DNA from 4 places in the Lysinibacillus sp. BNK-21 genome. Region 3 is predicted to be linked to each of the others. Evidence: predicted binding sites of a transcription regulator. Region 3 holds the regulator's gene; each other region holds the start of a gene.
What was found. The regulator LexA, encoded in region 3, represses DNA repair genes until DNA is damaged. The targets are predictions, from matches to a motif close to CGAACATATGTTCG.

Region 1: recA (recombinase RecA) is a predicted target of LexA. The motif match lies at 4,646-4,659, and genes of this name have one in related genera.
Region 2: ACMGGO_RS06245 (carbohydrate kinase) is a predicted target of LexA. The motif match lies at 5,671-5,684, and genes of this name have one in related genera.
Region 4: ruvA (Holliday junction branch migration protein RuvA) is a predicted target of LexA. The motif match lies at 5,795-5,808, and genes of this name have one in related genera.

What each region holds. Positions count from the first base shown of each region.
Region 1 covers NZ_JBLQTS010000001.1:3,350,228-3,357,802, reverse strand. The annotation lists gene ymfI (elongation factor P 5-aminopentanone reductase) at 1-427, shown strand, start outside; gene ACMGGO_RS17205 (DUF3243 domain-containing protein) at 473-730, shown strand; gene ACMGGO_RS17200 (DUF3388 domain-containing protein) at 947-1,732, shown strand; gene ACMGGO_RS17195 (helix-turn-helix domain-containing protein) at 1,749-2,678, shown strand; gene pgsA (CDP-diacylglycerol--glycerol-3-phosphate 3-phosphatidyltransferase) at 2,726-3,304, shown strand; gene ACMGGO_RS17185 (competence/damage-inducible protein A) at 3,321-4,580, shown strand; gene recA (recombinase RecA) at 4,742-5,806, shown strand; gene rny (ribonuclease Y) at 6,322-7,575, shown strand, end outside.
Region 2 covers NZ_JBLQTS010000001.1:1,243,951-1,251,525, reverse strand. The annotation lists gene ACMGGO_RS06265 (DUF2642 domain-containing protein) at 467-682, opposite strand; gene dtd (D-aminoacyl-tRNA deacylase) at 754-1,194, opposite strand; gene ACMGGO_RS06255 (RelA/SpoT family protein) at 1,227-3,422, opposite strand; gene ACMGGO_RS06250 (pseudouridine-5'-phosphate glycosidase) at 3,628-4,542, opposite strand; gene ACMGGO_RS06245 (carbohydrate kinase) at 4,547-5,638, opposite strand; gene ACMGGO_RS06240 (MFS transporter) at 5,752-7,002, opposite strand; gene ACMGGO_RS06235 (MarR family winged helix-turn-helix transcriptional regulator) at 7,187-7,575, shown strand, end outside.
Region 3 covers NZ_JBLQTS010000001.1:3,243,131-3,250,705, forward strand. The annotation lists gene ACMGGO_RS16670 (HAD family hydrolase) at 1-514, opposite strand, end outside; gene tkt (transketolase) at 624-2,618, opposite strand; gene ACMGGO_RS16680 (DUF896 domain-containing protein) at 2,745-2,978, opposite strand; gene ACMGGO_RS16685 (GNAT family N-acetyltransferase) at 3,166-3,699, shown strand; gene ACMGGO_RS16690 (DJ-1/PfpI family protein) at 3,701-4,234, shown strand; gene ACMGGO_RS16695 (helix-turn-helix transcriptional regulator) at 4,333-4,524, shown strand; gene def (peptide deformylase) at 4,517-5,092, shown strand; gene ACMGGO_RS16705 (YneB family resolvase-like protein) at 5,121-5,786, opposite strand; gene yneA (cell division suppressor protein YneA) at 5,783-6,097, opposite strand; gene lexA (transcriptional repressor LexA) at 6,264-6,881, shown strand; gene ACMGGO_RS16720 (gamma-glutamyl-gamma-aminobutyrate hydrolase family protein) at 6,989-7,575, opposite strand, start outside.
Region 4 covers NZ_JBLQTS010000001.1:1,216,118-1,223,692, forward strand. The annotation lists gene ACMGGO_RS06120 (helix-turn-helix transcriptional regulator) at 740-1,672, shown strand; gene ACMGGO_RS06125 (hypothetical protein) at 1,679-3,064, shown strand; gene ACMGGO_RS06130 (hypothetical protein) at 3,076-3,885, shown strand; gene ACMGGO_RS06135 (ferredoxin) at 3,897-5,615, shown strand; gene ruvA (Holliday junction branch migration protein RuvA) at 5,851-6,471, shown strand; gene ruvB (Holliday junction branch migration DNA helicase RuvB) at 6,490-7,494, shown strand; gene queA (tRNA preQ1(34) S-adenosylmethionine ribosyltransferase-isomerase QueA) at 7,512-7,575, shown strand, end outside.

The DNA.
Region 1 (7,575 bases), 110 kb from region 3:
TATGGATGCTTTATGGCGTGTTCATGTTCAAAATCCTATGAGACTAACAGCTTTACTTTCTGGAAAACTTCGCAAGCATGAAGTGAGCTATGTACTATTTATAGGTTCCATTTGGGGAGAAGCTGGCTCAGCGGGGGAGGCACTTTATGCAACTGTTAAGGGTGCGCAACATGCTTTTGTTAAATCCTATGCAAAAGAAGCGGCATTATCTCGGATTAGAGTGAATGCTATTGCTCCTGGTTTTATAAATACCTCAATGAACAGCCATCTAAATCAAGAAGAGCTTCAATACATTTTGGACGATATCCCACTAGGCTCCATTGGACAAACAAAAGATGTGGCTGAAATGGTACGTTTTTATTTGTCTGGTAAAGCTGATTATGTGACAGGACAAATCGTACGATTAAATGGAGGCTGGTACATATAATAATCTCTTTTGCACATACTACTTGTGTAAAGGAGGAGGAAGAATATGACCATTTTAGAAAACTGGCAAAAATGGACATCGTTTTTAGGACAAAACGTTATGCAAGCTGAATCAAGCGGTATGCCGAAGAAAATGATTCAAACGGCTGCTGTCCAAATTGGGGAATATTTGGCGACTAATGTCGATCCTAAAAACGAACAAGAGCGAGTGCTGTCGGATTTATGGGGCGTTGCCTCTGAAGATGAAAAACATGCATTAGCGAATTGTGTCATTAAGCTTGTACAAAATAAGCATGTGCAGTAAATAAAAGAGGAGAGCCAATCTCCTCTTTTTGCTATACAATAAACTTTTTATCTGTGAAAACGGGAACGTATGTAAGCCTATTTAACAGTCATCAAAAAAAATTAGTAAATAACACTGTAATTCCATGTATTCTAACTTTCCATTACATAAAAAATCAGCTATGATGGAACTTATAAAGGATTTTTTACGTTAACTAATAGGAAGGGAACGAGTGTGTTGAGCGATTGGTACTTTGAATATGAAATTCAGGTGAATCGCCCTGGATTATTAGGAGATATTGCTTCACTTTTAGGGATGCTTCGTGTCAATATTATATCAATAAATGGTGTAGATGAGGATCGACGTGGTATGTTAGTGCATACAGACAATGATGAGGCAATTGAGCGTTTTCGTACAATTGTTTCGACAATGGAACATATTAACGTAACCAAATTTCGACAACCAAAACTTCGCGACCGTTTAGCCATTAGGCATGGTCGTTATATTCCTCGAGATGCAGATGAAAAAAACACATTCCATTTCGTAAGAGATGAATTAGGTATTTTAGTCGACTTTATGGCAGAACTCTTTAAAAAAGAGGGACATAAGCTGATTGGTATTCGTGGCATGCCACGTGTTGGAAAAACTGAATCCATAGTAGCCGCCAGTGTCTGTGCCAATAAAAAATGGATCTTTTTATCATCTACAATGATTAAGCAAACAGTTCGTAATAAGCTTGTGGGAGATGAATTTAGTCGTAACAATATTTTTATTTTAGATGGTATTGTGACTCGACGTTCATCTGATGAGAAACATTTGCAATTAGTGCGTGAAATGATGAATATGCCTTGTATCAAAGTTGTAGAGCATCCAGATATGTTTGTTCAGCATTCAGAATATAAAATAGAGGATTTTGATTATATTATTGAACTACGTCATCACACTGATGAAGAAATTACTTATGAAATAATGGAAAAAAATCATATGTCCGAATCGGATTCTTTTGGAGGATTTAATTTTTAATTTGATGTTAAAGTAGGTGTTATTAGTGGCAGAATTAGGGACTCGACTGAAAGAGGCGAGACTGTCTAAAGGCTACAGCTTAGACGATTTACAAGAAATAACGAAAATCCAAAAACGTTATTTAGTAGGAATTGAAGAGGGCAATTATTCCATTATGCCTGGTTCGTTTTATGTACGAGCTTTTATCAAACAATATGCAGAAGCTGTTGGGTTGGATGCGGAAGAAATCTTAGAGACATATAAAAATGAACTACCGAGCACTCCAAACGATCAAGTAAGTCAATCGATGACGAATAGCCCCAGCAGAAGAAAAGTAACGAAAGGCCCTTCGAATAAAATGATGGAGGCTATGCCAAAAATCATTGTTGCTTTATTTATTGTAGTCATTATTGTGGCTATATGGGTGCTATGGCAATCAAAAAACAGTCCAGGGACAAGCGAAGAAGTAAATCCAACTCCTGAGATTGAATATGACACAAATGTCAAGCCAATTGATAGTGAGAAGGATAAAAAAGAACAAGAAAATAAAGATGCACAGAAAAATGATAAAGAAGATACAAAAGCTACAGAAGAAACACCAACTGATGAAGATGACACTGATCAAACTGAAGAGATGAAGCAAACAATTTCCGCGGGTACTGTTGAAGCAGATGGAGCGACAACTTCTTATACGTTAACAGGGACGGATACAATGAAACTGAAAATTGAAATATCAGGCCCTACATTTGTTGGTATTCGCAATCAACAGCAACAAGAAATCTTAACAGATACGCGTGTCTATAATGCCGGGGAAGTAGTTGAATTTGACGCCTCAACACAAAACTATGTTCGTATTCGTCTCGGTAATTCAACGCAAGCTAAAATCTATATTAATGACGAACTTCTAACGTATGCACAACAAATTGTAACGCAAAATATCGTCATCAATTTCAATAAAGAACAGTAGTCATCACATGATGACTACTTTCTTTCATCATGAAAGGTGTTAGAAAAATGAACATTCCAAATAAAATTACCATCTCTCGAATCTTACTTATTCCATTCTTTGTCATTGTTATGATGTTTGATTTTGGCTGGGGAACATTATCACTTTTTGGTGCAGAGATGCCAATTCATCATTTTATAGGCGCACTTATTTTTATCTTTGCTTCAACAACCGATTGGGTGGATGGTTATTACGCACGTAAGTATAATCTTGTAACGACATTTGGGAAATTTTTAGATCCCTTAGCTGACAAGTTACTTGTCTCAGCAGCCTTTATTTTAATGGTCGAGCTTAAGATGGCACCTGCTTGGGTAATTATCATTATTATTAGTCGTGAATTTGCTGTAACGGGTTTACGTTTGATTTTGGCAGGTGGAGGAGAAGTCGTAGCTGCCAATCAGCTTGGTAAAATTAAAACTTGGGCACAAATTGTAGCGATTGCTGCTGCTCTTTTACACAATACAATCTTTACATTGGTTGGTATTCCATTTGATACAATCATGCTCTATGTTGCATTGTTCTTTACACTTTGGTCAGGATGGGATTATTTCTATCTAAATCGACGTGTATTACTTGAGTCTAAATAAGAAAGGTCTTGGGATCATGAATGCTGAAATTCTTGCGGTTGGCTCAGAACTATTATTAGGTCAAATTACGAATACAAATGCGAGATTTATCTCAAGCCAGCTATCCGAGCTTGGCATCAACGTTTTCTATCATACCGTAGTAGGCGATAATGCAAAGCGTTTAGAACAAGCTATCGAAGTGGCAGAGTCTCGTGCAGATCTCATTATTTTTTCGGGAGGACTTGGTCCAACAAAAGATGATTTAACGAAGGAAACGATTGCACGTCATCTTGGTGTTTCTCTTGAGTTTGATGAAGTAGCATTGACGTATATTGAGCAATTTTTTGCTAAACGAGGACGTCCAATGACGGAAAATAATCGTAAACAGGCATTAATTTTAGCTGGGAGTGAAGTATTAGCTAATCACCATGGAATGGCTCCAGGTATGATCTTCACAAAAAATGATCGCACTTATATTTTATTACCAGGACCTCCAAAAGAGTTAGAACCAATGTTTCAATTTGAGGCTAAACCTAAACTTGCTGCGATGCTTAATGATGGAGGGATCATTGCATCACATGTTATGCGATTTTATGGAATTGGTGAGGCCGAGCTTGAAGTACAAGTTCAAAATATTTTAGATGCACAAACCAATCCAACAGTTGCTCCACTTGCTTCTGATGGTGAGGTAACGTTACGCGTAACAGCTAAAGCCGCAACAGAGCAACAAGCTGGCCAGCTTATTAAGGCAAAGGTTGCAGAAATACAAGCACTTGTTGGTGATTATCAATATGGTGTAGATGATGATTCCCTTGCCTCAAAAACGGTAGAAATGCTACTGGATAATGAGCTAACAATTGCGGCTGCAGAAAGTTTAACTGCTGGTTTATTTCAATCTGAACTTGCGGAAATTCCAGGGGTAGGCAATGCACTTATAGGAGGCGTTGTTACCTATGCAGCAGATGCGAAAGTAAAACAGCTAGGCATTTCACAAGAATTAATTGATACACATGGTGTTGTGAGTGCTGAGTGTGCAGCGGCAATGGCAAGTGCTGTTCGTGAGAAATTTGCTACAAATATTGGGATTGGTCTTACAGGAGAAGCAGGTCCCACTGCACACGATCATCAGCCAGTAGGTACGGTTTGGATTGGTATTGCCATAAATGACGAGGAGCCGCTTACATATTTACTTCATTTATCAGGCATGCGGAATACGAATCGACTCCGTGCGGTGAAATTTACATGCCATTATTTAATGCAGCTTTTAGAAGAACGTGGCTACACAAAACGTTATTAAAATAGAGTAAAACATAGGAATTTGGGTAGAGGAAAACTATCCAAATTTTTATTTTGAAGAAAAATCGAATAAATGTTCGCTTTTTTCTTGCGTGTTTTCTCAAAAACAAGTATAGTAGAGATAGATAAAAACAGTGAACAGTTTTCGAAGGAGGAAAATGAATGAGTGATCGTAAAGCAGCCTTAGAACAGGCTCTAAAACAAATTGAAAAGAATTTTGGTAAAGGTTCCATCATGAAACTCGGTGAAAAAACCGATTTAGAAATTGCGACATCTTCAAGTGGTTCACTTGCACTTGATGCTGCATTAGGAGTGGGTGGATATCCACGTGGACGTATTATTGAAGTATACGGTCCAGAATCATCGGGTAAAACAACTGTTGCTCTACATGCCATTGCTGAAGTACAAGCAACAGGTGGACAAGCAGCATTTATCGACGCTGAGCACGCATTAGACCCGATCTATGCACAAAAATTAGGTGTCAATATTGATGAGCTATTATTATCACAGCCCGACACAGGTGAGCAAGCACTTGAAATCGCAGAAGCATTAGTGCGCAGTGGTGCTATTGATATTATCGTCATTGACTCTGTTGCTGCCTTAGTGCCAAAAGCTGAAATTGAAGGGGATATGGGTGACTCTCATGTCGGCCTACAAGCACGTCTAATGTCTCAAGCTTTACGTAAACTTTCAGGCGCGATTAATAAATCAAAAACCATTGCTATTTTCATTAACCAAGTTCGTGAAAAAATTGGTGTCATGTTCGGTAATCCAGAAACAACACCAGGTGGACGTGCGCTTAAGTTCTACAGCTCTGTCCGTTTAGAAGTGCGTCGTGCAGAAGCTATTAAACAAGGTAATGATATTGTTGGTAACCGTACTAAAATTAAGATTGTTAAAAATAAAGTAGCACCACCTTTCCGTACAGCTGAAGTAGATATTATGTATGGAGAAGGAATTTCTAAAGAAGGCGAAACAGTCGATTTAGGCGTAGAATTAGACATTGTACAAAAAAGTGGTTCTTGGTATGCATATGGCGATGAGCGCTTAGGTCAAGGACGAGAAAATGCTAAACAGTATTTAAAAGAAAATACTGCTGTCCTAGAAGACATAGCAAATAAAATCCGAGCTTCTTATGGTATTGCAGCTTCTTCTTATACAATTGCTGCCCATGATGATGAAGAAGAGATGGATGAAGAATTAATGTTACTTCTGGAAGAAGAATAATTAATGATTGCATTGTTCCCACTTTATTGAGGGGGCAATGCATTTTTTTGTCTATATTCTTAAATTTTTACACATAATAAGAGAGAGGCTATGTGTTTATTTCTTATGTACTGTTTTTTTTAAAATTGTATTTAACATGAAAAATTTTCTAGTGAAATAGTAATAGGGAAAAAATTCACTGAATGGATAGGACTTACTTTTTTTGGCTAAGGTGGCGAACATACGCCTGACTATCCTTGACAGAGCATGAGGCTAGCTATACAATTAAATATGTATAATTTCTGAATTATGACTTTAAATAGGCAGTACATTTTATCCTCATTTAGCAAATGTTTTATAGTGAAATATCCTTTAAAATGGATGTCTAAACGCCTACTGGATGAAGATAATGCCTTTGGCCAATGAAACGGGTTTTGCATAAATTTTAACAAAATCTGGTGCATTTTAGCTAAGGCGACATAGATGTATGCGCCGACTGAAACTGTAATACCCAAATAGCAAGAGGAGGTGTTCATATGGATGGAATTACTATCATCTCCGCTTTGCTTGGACTCATCGTTGGTGCCGCTGTTAGCTATATCTACATGAAAAAAGTGAATGACTCAAAAATCACTGGTGCTAAACATGTCGCTGAAACAATCGTTGAAGAAGGAAAACGAGAAGCGGAGGCAATGAAGAAAGAAGCACTACTTGAAGCCAAAGATGAAACTCACAAATTTCGTACTGAAGCTGAAAATGACATTCGTGAACGTCGTTTAGAACTTCAAAAACAAGAGAACCGTTTATTGCAAAGAGAAGAGAATCTTGATCGCAAAGATGATGCTCTAAATAAGAGAGAAGCTGGCTTAGAGCGCAAAGAACAAGCTCTAGCTGAAAGACAACAGCATATTGAACAGATGGAGAGCAAAGTGGACGAGCTCATGGCATCACAAAAAACAGAGTTAGAACGTATTTCTGCTTTAACTAGGGATGAAGCTAAATCAATTATCCTCAATGAAGTAGAAAAAGAGTTATCAACTGATATTGCTGTGATGACGAAAGAAGCTGAAACACGTGCGAAAGAAGACTCAGATAAAAAAGCACGTGAAATTTTATCATTAGCACTACAACGCTTTGCTGCAGATCATGTAGCAGAAACAACTGTATCTGTTGTGAACTTGCCAAATGATGAAATGAAGGGACGTATTATTGGTCGCGAAGGCCGTAATATCCGTACATTGGAAACGTTAACAGGAATTGATTTAATTATTGATGATACGCCAGAAGCGGTTATATTATCAGGCTTTGATCCAATTCGCCGTGAAACAGCTCGACTTGCACTTGAAAAACTTGTACAGGATGGTCGTATTCACCCAGCTCGTATTGAGGAAATGGTGGAAAAAGCTCGACGTGAAGTGGATGAACAAATTCGCGAAACAGGTGAGCAAACTACATTTGAAATTGGTATTCATAACTTACATCCAGATTTAATGAAAATTTTAGGCCGCATGAAATATCGTACAAGCTATGGACAAAATGTTCTAAAACATTCAATTGAAGTCGCACATTTAGCAGGATTACTTGCTGCTGAACTTGGTGAAGATGTAGCATTGGCTCGTCGTGCAGGCTTATTACATGATATTGGAAAAGCAATTGATCATGAAGTTGAAGGAAGCCACGTCGAAATCGGTGTGGAATTAGCAACAAAGTATAAGGAACACCCAGTTGTCATTAATAGTATTGCTTCGCATCATGGTGATACTGAAGCAACATCTGTTATTGCGGTATTA
Region 2 (7,575 bases), 2.0 Mb from region 3:
GTTCCTCTTCTATAAACATGGAAAATTTTATACACATACTCAAATAATAATGGGCATTTTCAACGTTATTTTTTGTTTTCCAAAATAATAATTTCATCGTATATGACGAATTGTTTTTATTAAGGCAGGAGCAATATGCAGCGGTGTTAGAAATGATAAAGTTTGTATGGATTGTCCTTAAATGCTTTTTATTCATGAACTTCATAAAGATCCCCTTATTACTGGGATGAAAGACATCAAAGGTTGTAAGTAGAATGGAAATCGTAGGTTAACTATCCATGAGGAATCAAATGGACTTTCTTACATATCGTTTATATTTTTTTAAAAAAATAATATTCAAAGAGTAGAAACTGTTTTAATAGTTTTTATCTCTTCGAAATAAATTTGCTATTTAGGTATTTTTATTTGCCCTAAACAAATAAAAAAACCTTCTATCATTTATTATGATTTGAAGGTTCATATTTTCTCATTTTTTTGTAGTTTCCAATGTAACCCATACAATTTCCTCCATCCGAATGAAGAAAGGCGTACGATTTTTCTCAAGAACCATATGGTCAGGTAGTATGGATAATAAAATACCTTGTTGAATATTTTTTTCTGTTTGCACAACTACTGCCTGACCAATCATCATGTTAAGAGTTTCGTATAAATATGGATTTGTTATACTTCTCGTCTGCGTCATGTTTAAGACACTCCTTCCTATAAAACTAACCATACTCTTTAGTATATGAAGGAATTATAGGAAATGTTCCATTATTTTGACTCTAGAAGAATTGTGACTGGACCATCATTAATTAGTGCTACATCCATCATGGCACCAAAAATACCTGTTTCCACATGTAAGCCCTGCTCGCGTAAAGCTTGATTAAAAGCCTCCCACAGTGGCTCAGCTGCTTCTGGTCTAGCTGCATTGATAAAACTTGGACGATTCCCTTTTTTTGCATCCCCATACAATGTAAATTGTGAGACGGATAAAATAGCGCCCCCATGCTCTAAGATCGAATGATTCATTTTTCCATCTGCATCTTCCCAGAGACGTAAATTGGCTACTTTTTTTGCTAAATAGGCAACATCCTCTTGTGTGTCTTCATGTGTGATTCCCACTAAAAGAACATAGCCGTGATCAATGGCTCCTGTAACAGTTCCGTCCACTGTTACAGAGGCAGCTTTACTGCGCTGTAATACTACTTTCATGTACTAAACCCCAATTCTATATTGCCTATCAATTAGTTAATGACACGTTGCACCGAATAAATATCAGGTGTTTGTTTAATTCGCTCAACTACTTTATGCAAATGTGAAATATTCGAAATAGAAATTGTTAAATGAATTGTTGCCATTTTATCACGGTCAGCACGACCACTTACTGCTAAAATATTCGTTTTCGTTTCACTAACAATTTGCATGATTTCATTTAAAATGCCAGGTCTATCAAAAGCTGAAACCTCAATATCAACAGGGTATTCCTTTTTCTCAGGAATGACACCATGCTCCCATTCTACTTCAATTAAGCGCTCCTGCTCATCCTCAATTTGAATATTTGGACAGTCCTCACGATGGACAGAAACACCTCTACCCTTCGTAATAAAACCTACAATATCATCACCAGGAACGGGCGTACAGCAGCGAGAAAGTCGAATGAGCATATTATCAATACCCTTTACAATAACACCCGATTCCGTACGTTTTTGTGGAATTGGATTTTTCATTTTTTGTTCAATTTTCTCTAGTGCTTCTTCCTGCTCACGTTCTTTACGACGTTTTTCAGCTAAACGATTTACGACCTGTTGCGCAGTAATCCCATTCACACCAACTGCAGCATACAAATCTTCTTCATTCGTATAGTTAAATTTGTCGCATACCCGTTTTAGGTTTTCGGAGGACATCGTTTCCTTTAAATCGAAATCCTGAGCACGGATTTCTTTTTCTATCATTTCTTTACCTTTGACAATATTTTCTTCACGCAGGTGTCGTTTAAAGAATTGCTTTATCTTATTCTTCGCCTGCGAGGATTGAGCTATTTTTAGCCAATCGCGACTCGGACCAAAGGATTGTTTAGAAGTTAAAATTTCAATGATATCGCCCGTTTTTAATGGTGTATCAAGCGGTACCATCTTCCCATTGATTTTCGCTCCAATCGTACGATTTCCCACTTCGGAATGAACACGGTAGGCAAAATCAATAGGAACAGAACCTGCTGGCAATTCAATGACATCACCTTCAGGTGTAAAGACATAAACCATATCAGAAAATAAATCAAATTTTAAGGATTCCATAAATTCTTCTGCGTTGGAAGATTCATTTTGAAATTCTAAAATTTCACGGAACCACGTTAATTTTTGGTCGACATTCTGCTTTTGATGATCAACGTTTTTGCCTTCTTTATATGCCCAGTGCGCCGCAATCCCGTACTCTGCAATTTTGTGCATTTCCTTTGTACGAATCTGTACCTCCAACGGATCACCATATGGTCCAATAACAGTCGTGTGTAGGGACTGGTACAGGTTTTGTTTTGGCATAGCAATATAGTCTTTAAAGCGTCCTGGCATTGGTTTCCAAAGTGTATGCACAATCCCTAATACGGCATAGCAATCTTTAATACTATCGACAAGAACACGAATGGCTAATAAATCATAAATTTCATTAAACTGTTTCTTTTGTAACACCATTTTTCGATAGATACTGTAAATATGTTTTGGTCGACCATAGACATCTGCGTCAATTTCAACCTCATTCAGTTGTGATTTCATCTCAGCCATCACATTTTCTAAATAAGCTTCACGTTCATCACGTTTTTTCTTCATCAGACTGACAATACGATAATATTGTTGTGGGTTTAAATAGCGCAGTGCTGTATCTTCAAGCTCCCATTTTACAGTCGAAATTCCAAGACGATGAGCAAGTGGTGCAAAAATCTCGAGCGTCTCTTTTGAAATGCGTCGTTGCTTTTCAGCAGGTAAATGCTTTAACGTACGCATATTATGAAGACGGTCTGCTAGCTTAATGAGGATGACACGAATATCTTGCGCCATAGCCACAAACATTTTCCGATGATTTTCTGCCTGCTGCGCCTCTTTAGATAAATATTTAATTTTCCCTAGTTTGGTAACACCATCAACAAGCACGGCCACCTCTTCGCCAAATTCACGTACCAAATCATCCCGTGTAAAATCCGTATCTTCGACAACATCATGTAAAAAACCTGCCGCTACAGTTTCTGGGTCCATTTGTAATTCAGCTAGAATACCTGCTACTTGTACTGGGTGAATAATATACGGTTCACCAGAGCTACGGAATTGCTCAATATGGGCATCCCTTGCTAATTCATATGCTTTTTTCACGAATGCGACATTTTCATCATTCATGTAGGATTTGACTAACTCAAAAACGTCCTCAGGAGTCAAAATTTGCTCTTTCGCCATAACATGTCCACCTTGCTCGTCAAATTTTTCAGATTAGATATAAACTTAATTGTATAAAATATTGTGGTCTATTGTAAAGAGACTGTATCATTTAGTTTAGTTAATCTCGTGAACAGTTCGAAAAATGGAAAAAATATTCTTCTTTTTAATAAAAAAGACCCTCTGCGACTTCACGTCACAAAGAGTCCTTGTTTCGACAAATTGATTAATGTAATTGATTGTAAGCTACAGCAATTTTCGCGCCGACTACTGCATTGTTTTTCACTAATGCAATGTTGGCATCAAGACTTTTACCTTCTGTTAATTCTTTAACTTTGCCAAGTAAGAATGGTGTAACATTTTTACCTTGAATGCCATTCTCTTCAGCTTCAACTAAAGCTTTTTCAATAATGTTTGTAATAAATGCATGCTCTAATGCTTCAGACTCAGGAATTGGATTTGCGATGACAGCCCCACCTTTTAAGCCTAATTGCCATTTCGCAGATAGCATTTCTGCAATTTCTTCTGGCGTATCTAATTGGAAGTTTACATCAAATCCACTTTGACGTGTGTAGAATGCTGGTAATTCATTCGTACCATAACCAACCACTGGCACACCTTTTGTTTCAAGATATTCTAATGTAAGACCGATGTCTAAAATAGATTTTGCACCCGCACAGATAACGGCAACATTTGTTTGTGCTAATTCTTCTAAATCAGCAGAGACATCCATTGTTGTTTCCGCACCACGGTGTACACCACCAATACCACCTGTAACAAAGATTTCAATACCTGCAAGCTCTGCACAGATCATTGTCGCTGCAACTGTTGTAGCACCTAATTTTTTCGTTGCTAGTAAGTAGCCTAAGTCACGACGTGAAGCTTTTGCAACACCTTGAGCATTACCGAACATTTCTAGTTCTTCATCTGATAGACCAATTTTAATTTTTCCATCAATTAATGCAATTGTTGCTGGGACTGCACCATTATCGCGAATAATTTGCTCAACTTCACGCGCAGTTTGCACGTTTTGTGGGTATGGCATACCGTGTGAAATAATTGTTGATTCTAACGCAACGATTGGTAGACCTTTTGCTTGTCCTGCTTTTACTTCTTCTGATAATACGATGAATTCTTTCATGTTGTTATTCCTCCATTTCATTTTTCAACAAATCTACTGATAATTCAGGTCTTACTGTATAAGGAGATGCCAATGTATTTTTTGCATTGGTTAATCCAGCATCAATACATGTCTCAAAAGATTGTCCAGTCAGCCAACTGTGAATAACAGCGCTAACAAAGGCATCTCCTGCTCCTGTCACATCTTCAATTTTGTCAATCACTTTAGCGGCAACATGACAAGGGGCAATCGTTGTAGATGCTGCATAAACGCCCTTGCTACCAGCCGTGATAATGACATGCTCCGCACCTAATTGTAGGAGCTGTTGTAAAGCTTTTTCATAATGGGTAGCGTTTTCAATTTTATGTCCAACAATCGTTTCCGCTTCATCTGTGTTACAAATAAACCAAGTTACGCCTTGTAATGTTTCAGGTAGTCGATTCATTTTTGGCGAAGATACTGGCACAATGACAAGTGGAATATCACGAGCAAGGGCTACTTGCTGGATATACGCCACTGTTTCTTTTGGACAGTTTAAATCCAAAATAAAACAGCCCGCGTTTACAAGCATTGTTTCATGTTTTTTCAACAAGCTCGGTAACAGAAGGTCGTAAACTTCCATATTTGCTACAGCTAGTGCTAGCTCACCCTGTTCATCCATGATGGCAGTATAAGAACCTGTGGAAGCCTCTGCAAGCTGCTCTACATAACGTAGATTCATAAAGGATTCCGAAGCCTCTTGGATCACTTGCCAATCAGCATCCTTACCTGCCGTTGTCAGTAACGTCACTTGGTGGTTTAATCTGCCTAAGTTTTCAGCAATATTTCGACCAACGCCACCTACACTAAAGGAAGAACTGGCAGGGTTAGATGTTCCAAATTGAACATTGCCCTTGACATGGAATTTGCGGTCTAAATTAGCTCCACCGATGCAAATAATTTCATTTTCCTCGGGTAATATATAAGCACGACCTACAATTTTCCCTTGCTTCGTTAAACTAGACACTAAATTAGCAAGCACAGGACGCGACAGATTCATTGCATCTGCCATTTCTTGCTGAGACATAAACGGATTCTGGCGAATTAAAGCAAGCACCGCCTGTTCTCTTTCATTCATAGCATCACCTTTTATTATATTTGTTTATATTATAAACTTTTGTTTGTGTTATGTCAAAAGATTCTTTATTAAAAAAGTTGAACCTCATCTTACTGAGGTTCAACTTTTTTTGTTTATGCTTGCTGAGGTGTTTGTTTTTTAACAATGATGACGAATAAACTGGCCATTGCACAAAACATTCCTGCAAGAAAAAAAGCCCATGTATAAGAGTTAAAAAATTTATAAATTAACCCTCCACCATACGCTGCAACCGCCGCTCCTGCTTGATGTGAAGCAAATATCCACCCATAGATAATACTGCTTTTTTGCATACCAAATATTTGTCGTGTAATACTGATGGTTGGTGGCACTGTAGCAATCCAATCTAGTCCGTAAAAGATCGTGAAAATCGTTAATAAAACAAATGATCCTTGTGCAAGTGCATAAGGGAGCAATAATAGAGATGCGCCTCTTAACAGGTAATACCAAAACAATAACCACCGATTATCGAAGCGATCAGATAACCAGCCAGACGCAGTTGTGCCTAATAAATTAAAAATGCCCATAAAAGAAAGGAATGAGGCGGCAGTGACTAAAGGAACGCCAAAGCTAATACAATAAGAAACAAAATGAGTACCAATTAATCCGCTTGTCGATAGCCCACAAATAAAAAAGCTACCTGCTAAGAGCCAAAATGCTTTAACCTTAATCGCCTCAAATAAACCTTTAAAAGCCATAGCTATTGGATTCTTCTTTTGCTGTATTTGTTGTTCCTCTATAGCCTCCTCTTGTCCATAAGGAGTTAACCCCATATCCTGAGGTCTATTTTTTATAAAAAGCGCAATCATGAAAAACATTATGATACTAAGGAGTAGCATTAATGTGATAGCCCATCGCCAAGAATAGTGTTCAATAATGATAGCTAGAACTGGTAATAAAATTAACTGGCCCGTGGCTGTACTTGCCGTTAAAATACCAACCGCTAATCCTCTGCGTTTTACAAACCAATGATTCGCAACATATGGGCTAAGGACAGTTAAAAAAAGACTTGCTCCAAGACCAATAATGCCCCCCCAAATAACGATTAGCTGCCAGGATTCACTCATCAAAAATGTTAAAGTCATTCCTAATACTAAAGTTGCCATAGCACCTAGCATCATTTTCTTTAAGCCAATGACTTCAAGCAACGCAGCCATAAATGGTCCAGATATGCCATATAAAAACAAACTTACAGCAAAGGCTAAAGCAATGGTTGAACGATCCCAGTGAAATTCTTTTTCAAGAGGGTCGATAAACACGCCAGATGATGACATTGTAATTCCTGCGACAATTATCGAGAAAAATGTGACGATTAAAATAAACCAACTATAATGAACACGCTTCACCTCAACACCTTCTTTTCTTTGATAGACTACAAAACATGTATATACATGTTTAAGTCTGCTTATTTCATTTATATGTATATACATGTATAATCATAGTAATCGTTCATAAAGCTGTCAAGAAGGAATTTCTAGTTATTGGGTGTATACTTATAATTAGTAGAATCCCCTTAAAGGAGTACTGTCGATGAAGAATCAACTTAAAAATATTGATTATACACAAATTTGTGTTTGTGCAAACCTTAGAAAAAAAACAAGGGTTGTCACACAATTATATGATAAGCTGCTACAGCCTACAGGTTTAAAAGTTACACAATATTCAATGCTTGCACATATTGACCTTCAACAAGCTGTCTCAATCAGCCGTTTAGGTGAAATTTTACAACTGGATCAAACCACTATAACACGTAATATTAATCTATTAAAGCAACATGGCTATGTTGAGTTAAAGCGAGATACCAATGATGCTCGTACCAAAAAAATAACGCTCACTGAAAAAGGTTTAGAAAAGCTGCATGAAGCAGCACCTATTTGGCAAGGCATTCAAGATAGAATTATCGAGGATATTGGAACCGA
Region 3 (7,575 bases):
CATATTTTCGATCCCCAATCATAATAAATTGCTCTTTTGGATAGGAATCAAGTTGTTGAAGTACCTCTGCAATAATCTCACCTTTGGCAGAACGTGAACCATCTAAGTGACTTCCTACGACTAGATCGAAATAGGACTCTAGCTGAAAATACTTTATGATTTGTTCCGCAAAGACAGTTGGTTTTGAGGTGGCAATAGTTAGTATATATCCTTGTTGCTTTAAATGAGCTAACAAAGCTGGAATATCTTCATATAATTTATTTTCAAACATTCCCCTTTCCGTAAATCGTTCTCGGTAATCTCTAATTGCTTGCGTTATTTGTGTATCATTGAATCCATAAATTTCTTGAAAAGATACTTGTAATGGTGGTCCAATGAATGGTTCCAGTTCATCCAAATCATTCACCATGACGCCCGCCTTCTGTAAAGCATGTTGCACTGATTTAGTGATTCCTATTTTGGGATCAGATAATGTTCCATCTAGGTCAAATAACACAACTTTATAGTTCTTCATTCGCTCACCCTTTTTATGGAGTTTTCACATACTGTGTTTGCCGCTAAAAAAAGTACCACAACACTCAGTTGATGTTTAAATCGCTGAGTATTGTGGTATTTGTTGTAAATTATAGTGCTTTCACTTTTGCTACTACGTTTTCAACAGTGAAGCCGTATTTTTCCATTACTAATTCACCCGGAGCAGATGCACCGAACTTATCAATTGCTAGAACATCGCCTTCAAAGCCAGTATATTTATGCCAGCCGAATGATGCCCCCATTTCAATTGCAAGACGTTTTGTAACAGCTTTTGGTAGAACAGATTCTTTGTAAGCTGCGTCTTGTTTTTCGAAGCGATCCATAGATGGCATAGAAACAACTGCTACATCTATACCATCTGCTTTTAATGCTTTTTGTGCTTCGACAGCAAGCGAAACCTCAGAGCCTGTTGCAATTAAAATAGCATCTGCCACTTCTTTTGTAGCTGGAGACACTGTGTAAGCACCCTTTGCTACGCCCTCACGTACTGTTTCAATAGAAGCGTCAAGAACAGGTAAGTTTTGACGAGATAATACAAGAACAGTTGGTGTTTTTTCTGCTGCTACTGCAAGCTCCCACGCAACTGCTGATTCATTTGCATCCGCAGGGCGAATAACAGATAGGTTTGGCATTGCACGTAATGATGCAAGGTGTTCGATTGGTTCATGTGTTGGACCATCTTCCCCTACTGCAATCGAATCATGTGTGAATACGTATGTTACAGGAAGACCCATTAATGCAGATAGACGAATTGCAGGACGAACGTAATCAGAGAATACGAAGAATGTACCACCGAATACATTTAAACCACCGTGAAGAGCCATTCCGTTCATAGCAGCACCCATTGCAAATTCACGAACACCGAACCAGATGTTACGTCCAGCATAGTCGTCTGCTGAGAAATCTCCTGCACCCTTCATCGTTGTTTTATTGGAGCCAGCAAGGTCAGCTGAACCACCAAAGAATGAAGGTGTTTTCTTCGCAATAGCATTAATTGCATCGCCTGAAGAAGAACGAGTTGCTACAGATTTACCAGCTTCATATACAGGTAACTCAGAAGCAAAGTCTTCTGGTAATTCACCATTCATCGCTTTCTCGAATTGAGCTGCTAACGCTGGGAATTCTTCTTTGTATGCAGCAAATTTTGCATTCCAAGCTTCCTCTGGTTGTGCGCCTTGCACTTCAGCAGCCGCATTAAATGTATCGTAAACTTCTGCAGGAATTTGGAATGGTTCATGTGCCCACTCATAGGCAGCCTTCGTTAAGACAACTTCATCTGTACCAAGTGGTGCACCGTGAGAATCTGCTTTACCAGATTTATTTGGAGAACCAAAACCAATCACTGTTTTCACTTCAATTAATGTTGGCTTGCCAGTAGATTTTTTGGCTTCTTCAATGGCTGCATTAATAGCATCTACATCTGTACCATCTGCCACTTTTAAATAATTCCAACCATAAGATTCAAAGCGTTTTTGAACGTTTTCTGAAAATGACTTTTCTAAGTCACCATCTAAAGAAATATCATTAGAATCGTAAAGTACGATTAATTTTTCAAGTTTTAAGTGACCAGCTAATGAAATCGCCTCTGCTGCTACACCTTCCATTAAGTCCCCATCGCCACATAACGCAAATGTGTAGTGGTCAACAATGTCATGACCTGGTTTATTGTAAGTAGCGGCTAAATGGCGCTCAGCCATTGCCATACCAACAGTCATAGCGATTCCTTGTCCAAGAGGACCAGTTGTTGCCTCTACCCCTACTGTATGACCGTATTCAGGATGTCCTGGTGTTAATGAATCCCATTGGCGGAAGTTTTGAATTTCTTCCATTGGTAAACCATAGCCTCCAAGGTGAAGTAAGCTGTATAAAAGCATTGAGCCATGACCTGCTGATAGTACAAAACGATCACGGTTAAACCATTTTGGATTTGCTGGATTATGGCGTAATTGTTTTGTCCAAAGCGTATAAGCCATTGGCGCTGCTCCCATTGGTAAACCTGGGTGACCAGAATTTGCTTTTTCAATAGCATCGATTGACAAAGTTCGGATAGCATTAATAGCTAAAAGATCCGCGTGTTGAGTCATTATATTGTGACATCCTTTCTCGTCCTATATATTGTTCTTTTACAGTTTAGTCAACATTGCTTTAGAAAACAATGCTTTTGTTATACTATTTGCGTTTTCATACATACTTTATTGAATTGTGTCACATTAATTTAGAAATTTATTTTTTTGTGCTTGTTTTACCTTCTCAGGAGTTACATCATTTCCTTCTGCATCTACCACTTTAACGTTTTCAATTGTATCTCGCATAGTTGCTCTAAACGTATCTAAATACTCCTTGCGAAGCGCTGTTCGCTCCTTTGCTTCTTCCTCTGTTAATTGTCCGCTTTTTGCTTTAGCAGATAATTCATTAATTCGGTTAATTTTTTCCTTTGATAACATGGTTACACACCTTTCAGTACCTAGCTTAATGACCTCAGTATGCAAAGTATAGCATGGTTTCCCTTAAAATGCAGTTATACCAACCCTTAAAAACACTTCTTAGCCATTATTTACATGACTTCCAGAAGTTAGAGGTGTATAACTAATAATAAAAGGAAAAATTTGATAGATAATAGGAGGGGCTATCATGAACATCACAACACCTAGACTACTTATTCGAACATTTGAAGCCCAAGATTGGCAGGCAGTTTATAGCTATATGTCCGACAAAACGGTCATGCACTATATGCCAGAGGGTGTGTTGAATGAAGATCAGGTTCAAAATTTCGTAACAGAGAATAGCAACGAGCAAGCAAAACATTTCGCCATTGTTTTACGTGAACAACAGCGAGTCATTGGTCATCTTGTTTTCCACAAATACTTTGGCGACCATACGTATGAAATTGGATGGGTTATGAACCCTGCCTATCATAATCATGGCTATGCTTCTGAAGCTGCTCAGGCCCTATTAGATCACGGCTTTAATAAAATGAAACTTCATCGAATTATTGCCACATGCCAGCCAGAAAATATCGCTTCTTACCGAGTCATGGAAAAAATCGGAATGCGCCAAGAAGGATTTTTCAAAAAATGCATTCCTCATGGAGAGACTTGGTGGGATGAATACTATTACGCTATTTTAGAGGAAGAATGGAACAATCAAAAGGTAAGAGGTGTATGAAATGAAGAAAACTGCGGTGTTATTATACCCACAATTTAGTGAATATGAATTGAGTGTTGCTTTGTCCATATTAATGCAAGGCGGTAAACCCATCATCACACTTGGATCGAATACCAAACCTATCAGAGGAGAATCTGGTTTAAATTGTATAGCTGATTTATCCGTGAATGAGGTAGAGCTTGACGATATTGATAGTCTACTATTACCAGGCTGTATGGATATTTCTACATTACAACTTGAAGAGAGCTTACTAGACTTCATTCGTCTTCTATCTGCAAAAGGAGGAATGATTGCAAGTATTTCTAGCTCCCCTTACCTATTAGCAAAAGCAGGGGTCTTAAAGAACAAAAAATATACAGTAGGACTACCTTTAGATGGCATGGAGCAGTTAGGGTGCTTTGAACTTCATAACTATTCAGATGAACTAGTGGTACAAGATGGAAATATCATTACAGCAAGAGGAAGAGGTTTTATTCCTTTCGGTATTTGTTTCGGGCATGCGTTAAAGCTAAATTTTGATGAAAATTGGTATTAAGTGATGATTTAAAACCCAAATGTCCAATTAGTTGGACATTTTTTAATTCTTATCTTACGATATATGTCTAATACTTTGGACAAAATGGAGGGATCTTTCTGAAGAACATCATCAAAATTTTAAGAAAAAAATTAGGCATAACACAAGCTGCTCTTGCAAAAGAGTGTGGAGTTGTGAGACAGACCATTAATAGTATTGAAAATGATAAATATGATCCGACCCTAGAATTAGCTTTTAAGATTGCTAAGGTTCTCAATAGCCGTATTGATGAGGTGTTTATCTATGACTAAATTTCACCCGGATTATATGATTACAATGAAGGATTTTGTGAAAGAACACTCGGCAATTTTAAGAAAACAAACTCAAGAAGTGTCGATACCAGTGACAAATGAGGACCGAAATACCCTCCTAGCCATGCTGCAATATCTGAAAAATAGCCAAAATCAAACGCTAGCAAAAAAATATAAGCTTCGCCCTGGAAGTGGACTCTCTGCTAATCAAATTGGCGTAGATAAACGAATGTTTGTTGTACTCTTTGATGACCAAGAAATGATGCTGATTAACCCTAAAATAATGAGTCATTCCCTTAATATGATTTATCTACCGGAAGGAGAAGGCTGTCTATCTGTAAATCGACCTGTCCCTGGTTTTGTACCGAGATATGAGAGAATTAAAGTCAAAGCTTACGACATCGATGGACATGAAATCATTGTACAGTTACAGGGCTACGGGGCCATCGTTGTACAGCATGAAATCGATCATTTAAATGGCATCATGTTTTATGACCGAATAAATAAAGAGTACCCTTTCCAACTGCCAAATCATGTTATCATCGAAAGTTTTTCTTCCCTTCAGTAGTTTTTTACAAAAAAAATTAGCAGGAATATTATTTTCCTGCTAATCTTTCTTGGTGCTCTTGGAAACGACGATGTACTGTCGCCTTACTTACCTCAAAGCCTAACCCTCTAAGCGTTATAGAAATTTCTTCAAAGGTAAATCCACGTTTGCGTAGCTTCACAATTTCCTCTACAGGTAGATCTTTTCGCTCCTGCCCCTGCGGATTACCTCGATTCGATAAATTATTTTCTGGACGATAACCGTTTTCTACAGCACGTCGCATACCTCGTCGAATTTTAGCATTATGGATTCTACGCTGATATTCCTCTACAATCGCTAAAATTTCAAGCAGCATCGTATCCATTTCATTTAATTGGACTGGGCCTGCATCACGCATAGAAAAAACATCAGTTGCTGACTTTTGTAATAAATGTAATACAGCCATCCTTGCATTGCCTCGTCCTAAACGAGTTTCATCTTGGACAAAAAGAGCATTAATGTTCTTATCTTTTATAAAATCAAGCATCTCTAGCAAGCCTTCACGTTCTACATCATAGCCACTATGTTGATCTTTAAACACGCCCTTCACCGCATAGCCTTGCTCTTTAGCATAGCGCAGCAACTCTTCCTGCTGGCGCTCTAATGAGGAGCTTTGTGTTTCTTTTTCAGTACTTACGCGACAATAGACAACAGCCGATAGTTGATTATTTATCATTGTTCATTTCTCGCAATTTCGATAGTATTGATGGGACTGGCTTGATCACTCACTACAGGAATAACTAGAGATTTTCCCGCTACAATTTTAATATCTGCTAGTTCATTTTCAGTTTTTACAAGCTTTATCCAATCATCAGTACTCATCTTACCACGATATTGCTCGGCTAACGACCACAAGCTATCCCCATGTTCGATTTGAATTTCTGCGTAACTAACTTTTCCTGGATCAGTAATGTAAAGGTATGCTGCAAATAATAAACAAGCTCCTATTAAAATTGAGATATGTGTGTTTTTCTTCAACCATGTCATAATCATTACCCCTTTTTAAGAATGTTTGTTCGGAATGTATGTTCCTATAATAAAGCGAACAAACGTTTTTGTCAAACACTTTTCGAACCTATGTTTGCATACATGTTCGCATTCTGTTATACTATCAAATAAGAAGAATGATTTTAGAAAAAAGAGGTGAGCACTCATGAAAAAAGTTTCGAAAAGACAAGAGGACATTTTAGCTTTCATTAAGGAAGAGGTACGAGCTAAAGGATATCCGCCATCAGTACGTGAAATTGGTGAAGCAGTTGGACTTGCTTCCAGTTCAACTGTTCATGGACATTTAGCTCGATTAGAACAAAAAGGCTTTATTCGTCGAGATCCAACAAAGCCACGTGCAATTGAAATTTTAGAGCCTGAAGAATCCATTCAAAAACAACAGGTGATCCATGTCCCACTTGTCGGGAAGGTTACAGCTGGTTCTCCAATTACAGCAATTGAAAATATTGAAGAATACTTCCCATTACCCGATACGTATGGCACAAGTGAAGATCAATTGTTCATGCTAGAAATCATGGGGGAATCAATGATTGAAGCTGGGATTTTAGATGGAGATTTAGTCATTGTAAAACAAAAGGCAACAGCTAATAATGGGGATATTGTTGTAGCTATGACAGCTGAGGATGAAGCAACTGTAAAACGTTTCTTTAAAGAGAAAAACCATTTCCGTTTACAGCCTGAAAATTCTTCTATGGAACCAATTATTGTCGATCAAGTTTCTATTTTAGGACAAGTTGTAGGTCTTTATAGACGTGTACATTAACGATTAAAGCAGATTTTGAGGATTATGTTCCTTCTAAGAGCATGTATCCTCTTTTTTACGCAAAAAAAGAATCCACATACGATTGGATTCTTTGTACAATGCCTCTTCTAAGCTTCCTTCTTAAATTTTATGCTCGCTTCAATAAAGGCTGAAAATAGCTTTTGAGCACTCTCATCTCCTGCTATGGCTAGTTCCTCAGGATGCCACTGAACAGCTAAGCAAAATGGCATCTCCTCATGAACTACCGCTTCGATAATACCGTCGTTAGATTTTGCCGCTACTTTTAATTTTTCTGCTAAAACATTCACCGCTTGATGATGAAATGAATTCACTGCTATTTTCTCTTGTTCAACGATAGTCGCTAATAGATTGTCAGCAATAACCTGTACAGAATGGGTAGCTACAGCTCGACCTGATTGCTGCATATGTTGGAGTAACTTGGTACTAAAGTGATCACTATCAATATCCTGATATAAGGTACCACCTAATGCAACATTTAGTATTTGAATTCCTCGACAGATCCCGAAAATAGGCATCTTACGTTGGAATGCGGCTTCAATCAATGCTAACTCAATCGTATCTCGCGCTGGATGAATTTTTCCAAGCTTTAATGAAGGCTCAGCCCCGAATAGAAATGGGTGCACATCATGACCACCAGATAATAATAAACCGTCTGTAAGGGCTAAAATCTGGG
Region 4 (7,575 bases), 2.0 Mb from region 3:
TGACCAAGCATATGGGTTTTCGGTCGTCTTGCAGGAGTATTAATACCCATTTTGCGAAGGTGAACTGTTGGCGTATCAATGCATCACTTTTCAAGTTGCTTTGCTATCTGCGTGGATCCAAAGCCTTCCATGCACAGCCGGAAAATATCTCTGACTACCTCGGCGGCTTCCTCCTCTATAATCCAGTGCAATTTATCCTCAGGATCTTTAATATATCCGTAAGGCAGATTGGTGTAGAGTGGGCTTGCCAGACTATCCTTTGGATTTGAACACAGCTCGGATTTTCTTGCTGATATCCTTAGCTAAAAACTTATATGTTTCAAATACCACATACACTCTTTCTCTCAACTTTACAGAAAAAACATAGCTACTTGTATTTAATGAAGAAAATTACAATACCCCGATGATTTTGATATTAAATTGAATGATTTACAATAACAACTTCTTATATAAGCAAGGCTGACTAGGAATTTAAAACGTGAAGGAAAAAGATATCGAATCACTGAAATGGCTGATTTGAAGCAACCTTCAAGTTGCCAATTTTATTATTTTTTTAATACAAATATTGAGCAATTACATCTATAATGGAAATATATTCCGATATATTAGAGTCAATATGATAGTGGTAATAAATAAAGTGGTGAATTAAATACATTAAAAAAAATTATGAAAACCCCATTATGTGTCCATCATGATAAATATAATTAAAATAACAGGTAAGAAATCGGTGGTGAGAACAGTGAATTTTGGTATTGATTATAACGGAAATAAAGGATTTAGGTTACTGAGTTTATATGAAAGACTGAATAAAGGTAATATTGTAGATAAGGCACAGCTTGCAGAGTTATTTGGTGTTACTCAAAAGACTATTCAAAGAGATATTGATGACCTACGTGCGTATTTGGCAGAGACACATTTTACCGAGACTGAAGTTGCGATAAAGTATGACAAGAGCAGAAATGTTTATTATCTAGTAAGATATGAAAGAGAGTGGTTGACTAATCAAGAGATAATGGCTCTATGTAAAATTCTCCTAGAAAGTCGTGCTTTTTGTAAAGAAGAATTAAATAGCCTTATCAGTAAACTACTAATGCAAGTAGTTCCTGATGATCGTAAACAGATAGAAAATATAATAAGAAGCGAACAACATCATTATGTACCATTAAGACATGGAAAACATCTACTTTCTATTCTTTGGGAGCTATCACAGTACATAATCAATAATGAAATTGTACGGTTTGACTATACTCGTCAAGATGGCAAAAATAAGGAAAGGTTAGTTAAACCAGTAGCAATAATGTTTTCAGAGTATTATTTCTATTTAGCAGCGTATATGGCAGATGGAAATAAGGATTTCCCTACTACTTTTCGTATAGATAGAATTGCTAATTTAAAAGGTATCAAACAGCACTTTTATATTCCGTATAAGGATAAATTTAATGATGGTGAGTTTAGAAAGAGAGTACAGTTTATGTATTCCGGGGAATTAAGAAGAATAGTATTTGAATTTAGGGGACCTTCGATAGAGGCAGTACTGGATAGACTACCAACAGCAGAGGTTGTTGCTGAGAAAAATGGAGTATTTACAATTAGTACAGAAGTTTATGGAAATGGAATTGATATGTGGTTAAGAAGCCAAGGGGATAGTATTAAAGTTCTTGAGCGGAGGTAGAGGGATATGGATGAAAAAACAAGTAGGATTTTAGAGCAATTTGTAGCGAATCCAACCTTAACAGAGATGAAGGATATTAGCAATAATGGTTATGGTATTACGCAGGAATACAATAGTGTAAATAGATACAAATTATGGGATTCAACCCGTGACAAGAAAGAGTTTAGGGAATCAATATTTAAGGGTAGGAAGATATTTGATGATCCTGTTAGTGGTCAGAAATTACACTCCACTCAAAAAACTGCCCAAAACAAATACCATATGAAGAATCAATTTGGAGAAAATTCTTCAACTGCTTGGGCAAACCATTCGCCAGAAACAGATCATATAGTTCCTTTAAAGGAAATTCATAATAGAGTAAAAAGTAATCCGTTTTTATCGGATGCAGATGTTAAGGAAGTAGCAAATAATCCAGATAACTATAGGGTTACATCAAAATCCTTTAATGCATCAAAAGGAAAGAAAAGTGATTTTGAGTTTGCATTTGATAAACATAATGAAATATCTAAAGATGGACGAGCAAAACTTGTAAAAGAAAAGTTAGGAGCCGAGGCCAGTATTACTACTAGATTTGCTGCAAGAACAGTTAAAAATGTAGGAACAGAATTTACTGAAGGTGCAGTATTTTCGTTAGAGGCTTCTGTAGTACCTTTAATTGTTGAAGGCGTGAGTAATCTTTGTAAAGTTGCTAATGGAGAAAAAGAGTTTAATGAAGCAGCAAAAGATATGGGAAAGCTTACAATGTCGGTAGCCGTTTCAGGAGGAACTATTCGAGTTGTATCAACTGGGGTAACAAACTTAATGAAGAATAGCGGAAAAGAGGCATTGAAAAAAGTTGCAAATTCCAATCAAGTAATGCAAGTAATTACAGTTTCACTTATCGTAAAAGATTCAGTTATAAAATATGTTAATGGAGAAATTGATAGCAAACACTTTTTTGAGGAAATCGGGGAAAAAGGTGTAGGTATGCTAACTGGTACAATTGGTGCAATCGCAGGACAAGCATTAATACCAATCCCTGTAGTTGGGGCGGCTATCGGTTCAATGATAGTTTCTACTGTTTGCTTAGATTTATATAAGTCTATTAGAACTCTAAATGAGTTTCAGAAAATTGAAAATTCTGTTTCCGGGTTGGCTTCTGATGCCTTGACAGAGATGAATAGACAGCAAGAAATTCTTAAGCAACTGATAAAAGAGGAATTTTATGAATGGGACGAGGAGTTCAATAAAGGCTATGAAATGATATATACGGGGACGATAGAAGATTCAACGGCCACTATTAATCAAGGTTTAAGTTGTATTCTATCGGTATTTTCTAAAGATATTGCTTTTAAAAGCCAGAAAGAGTTTGATGATTTGTTTTTTGATAATAACTCTGTATTCAATATGTAGGGGGAGAACCAATGATATTGGAAGGTATATTAATAGGTGGTGCTATTAGCACAGTATCTAAAATGGTTCAGTCTGATAAACTTAATGCGCAGGCTGAAAAAATTAATGTTCGAGCTTTTGAGAGAGCAGCTGAAGCAGAAGAGAAAGTTAGAAAACAAAATGAAAAAACTCAAGCAAGCATGTCAAAACTTATAAATCGAAAACGAGGTATTTACCAAACTTCAATAGCAACATTTTTGGAATTATATAAGGACTTGCAAAACATAAATTTTGAAGAAGGAGAAGGTCTAAAGGAACTTAGCGCCACTTCCCTTACAACTGTAGCAATAGAAGAGATGAAAGATATGGCAGGAGTATCAAGAAGTGATTTGTCTGACTCACAGATGGTTACAACGTACATTTTTACTGGCATTTCCGGACTTATAAAGAAGGAAGCAGAAATGAATCTTTCGACAGCAAAAATAAGAAGGCATCATGCCGAATTGATAGAAAAACAATCAGAAAATATTTGTATTGCACTTGATGCGGTTTGTCAACGTTCAGAACGTATGGCAGAAATTTTAAAGAATCTGAATGCACTTTTTATGAAGTCACTAAAATACTCTCGCAAAATAGTTGAAAGAAATGGAATTGATAGAAACAAGTACACCTTAAAAGATAGAGAAATGATAATGGTATGCTTCAATTTTGCTAAAGGAATAAAGGATATATTAGATGTTCCACTACTTGATAAGAATGGTGAAATAACAAAAAAATCTCTTGAGGTAATAGAAACTGGAGAAATCTTTTTAAAGAAGATCAATAAAAGTGTTCAATTTTAGGGGATGAAAAAATGAAGAAAATATTTGTATCAGATAAATGTATTGCTTGTGGAGTGTGTGTTGTAAATTCTGAATTTCTGATGGAAACTCCTGATGGTCGTGCAATACCAAAGGAACCTGGACTGATTACGGCTGAGCAGTATATAAAATTTCAAGAAGTTGTAAATGACTGTCCAGTAAATGCCATTTCTGTTGAAGATGAATTGATATCAGCTCTAGATGGGTCAGAAGCTATTATAAAATTGAAAACTATGATAAACGAAAAAATAAAGAATTTCAAAGTTCCTTATCCTAAGAGTGAAGAATTTGATTTTAATGATAAAAATTATGAAGCTCCATCGCTAATATCTCAAGGATTATCCAAAACTACATATAAATCATATGATAAGGCTAATAATGAAGGATTTTATGTGTTTAAAAATACAATGTATTCCCAACAGAAAGCGCTAATTCAGGCAGTGTGTGTTGAATATAAAACAAGACAATTAAAGAAGTTTGCTTACTATGAAAAAGAACAAGGCAATTATTACTACGATACCAATATGGAAATATCAAAAATGTTAGAAGAAGCTGTAACACTAGGGCAAGCTATATCGAGCAATAAAATGAATCTACCAGTTAATTTTTGTGATTTTGAGGTTGGACCAGATAAAGGTTTTGATGGTGATACATGGGCGTGGGCATTACGCAACTTAGAGCAAATAGACTGGACTAGTAAGATGAAAGATGAAGATTTTTATAGAACATATATCAATGTTGAAGAATATTGTGAGGAATATAAGTATTCACTATATGAAGTAGAGAGTACATTTAGAGAGTATATTGTTTATGGATTATACATGCAACTTTCAGATAGAGTGGATGAAGCGATTGATAGTACATATAAAAAATATTGCGAAGTATTTAAGAAAACACTAAATGAGAAACTATCATTATTAAAGACAGAACTCAAAAGATGTTCCATGTTTGATGATTCTGTGGAAATAAAGCAGGCAGATTTGATTAGAGATATTAATTCACTACTTAGCGAAATAAAATCGACTGAATTAAAGAAAGAAATTGTTTATCATAGTGTGGATTGGAGTTATGATAGTTCTTTCAGGTTTTCTTCGTATAGTAAAGCCAGTGAAGCCGCTGGAAATAGAACAGATCGATTTTATAATTCATGTTCCAATTACTTGGATACAGGTTACGGTGATAGAATAAGTGAAGATTTAGCAAGTAATTACAAAAATCAATTTGAAGGGATTATGAATACTTTTAAAACTAAGCTACAGGAAATATATGATAAATATGATATGGCATATCCAATTACAACTCTAGATATTGATTGTGATAAGTACAGAATCAGTATGGATATAACAAGTTATGAAGACGTTAGTTCAAATATCAACTGGGATATTAGAAAATTCATAGATGATAAAATTATTGGGTGGGGTGGGGTATTAAATAAAAGTGAATATTTTACTTACTCAGATGTAGATTACGAAGTGAATGAAAGTATTACCTGGAAGCAAGGTCTTTTTGGAGAAAAGAAAGTTCCTATCTATAACTATCTTGCAGATTTCGGAAGATGCCGAAGCGGGTTTGATAAAGCGGTTAGTTTTTGTTGTGATTATGTTTTTGAAAGTAATTATTTAAAAACATTTAGGACGAAAATGCTAAAATCTTTAGAAATGGAAGTGGAGGAAAAAATTCTATCCAAAATTGTGTTATTACAGAATACCTAGAGATTACTGTTCTTTATGTAAAAAACCAGCCTCACCAAGCATTATGCTTAGGTGTTACTGGTTTTTCATTTTTTGCCCCGCTTGAAGCTGTTCATTTAAGTTTTTCTTCAATTCCTAAGTGGACGCTTCTTTGGGCGGTCATTTTTGTCTGCGAATGGAGTTTAGACGCTACTTTTTGTCGAGCATTCGTTCGCTATATGCTATAATCGAAGACGATGATTGTGAGGGATTATAGATGTATGATTATTTAAAAGGACAAATTACTCGTATTACACCTGAATTTATTGTGCTGGAACAACAGGGGATTGGGTGGCAACTTAATACGCCCAATCCATTTGCTTTTCGAACATCTGCCCTTGAGCAACAGATATATGTTCATTTGCATGTGCGAGAGGATGCGCAAGTTTTATATGGCTTCCCTAACCTAGATCAGCGTGAGTTATTCCGTAAGCTTATTTTAGTGTCAGGAATAGGACCAAAGGGCGCTTTAGCGATTTTAGCTACAGGTAATCCACAACAGGTTATTAGCGCAATTGAGCGGGAGGACGAAGCGTTTTTAGTGAAGTTCCCTGGAGTTGGTAAAAAAACAGCACGTCAAATGATCCTCGACTTGAAGGGCAAACTTGGTTCATTATTAGATACACTTGAATTACCTAGTGCAGAAGATGAATTACCTTTATTTGGTGTGAATGCCTATAAACATGAATTAGAAGAAGCCCTACTTGCCTTAATGGCTCTTGGCTATTCTGAAAAAGAGCTAGAAAAAATTAAACCACAGCTAGAGGATAACGATAAACTTGAAACGACAGATGCCTTTATGAAACAAGCATTGCAACTACTGCTAAAATTAAAATAAGGAAAGGAGGAAAGGTGCATGTCTGAACGTATGATGGCAAGTGAAGCAGGGAGCTATGATGAGCAGTTTGAGTTATCTTTACGTCCTCAAAAATTAGCACAGTATATTGGGCAACATAAAGTAAAGGAAAACTTACAAATATTCATTGAAGCGGCAAAGCTTCGCCAAGAAAGTTTAGATCATGTGTTGTTATATGGACCTCCAGGACTTGGTAAAACGACCTTAGCGTCTGTTATCGCAAATGAGATGAATGTTAACGTACGCATGACAAGTGGCCCTGCGATTGAGCGTCCAGGAGATTTGGCAGCTATTTTAAGTTCACTAGAGCCTGGGGACGTTTTATTTATTGATGAAATTCATCGACTGCCCCGTGCTATTGAAGAAGTATTATATCCAGCAATGGAAGACTTCTGCTTAGATATTGTGGTAGGAAAAGGTCCTGAAGCACGTTCTGTACGACTTGATTTACCTCCCTTTACCCTTGTAGGTGCAACAACAAGAGCGGGTGCTTTATCAGCTCCTCTAAGAGATCGCTTTGGTGTGTTGCTGCGCCTAGAATATTATGATGACCGATCGCTTGCAGAAATTGTTGTGAGAAGTGCACATTTATTTGAGGTAGAAATAGAGCAAGTAGCAGCAATGGAAATGGCGAGACGCTCACGTGGAACACCTCGAATTGCCAATCGTTTATTGAAACGAGTGCGAGATTATGCACAAGTGCTTGGAGATGGTATGATAACGGAGGGTCTTGCACAGCAAGCATTAGAGCTGTTACAAGTAGATCCTAGAGGGCTTGATCATATTGACCATAAACTTGTAACCAATATGATTGAGCGATTCCGAGGAGGCCCAGTAGGCTTAGATACTCTTGCTGCATCAATTGGTGAGGAACGGGTTACGATAGAAGATGTATACGAGCCTTATTTGATGCAAATTGGCCTTATTCAACGTACCCCGAGAGGAAGAGTAGCCACACATTTAGCCTACGAACATTTTGGATATGAGTATCCCCAACAAACATAAAGAAGGAAGTTATTTTCATGCGTGTAGAAGATTTTGATTTTGAATTACCAGAGGAGCTTATTGCCCAAACACCATTAGTGG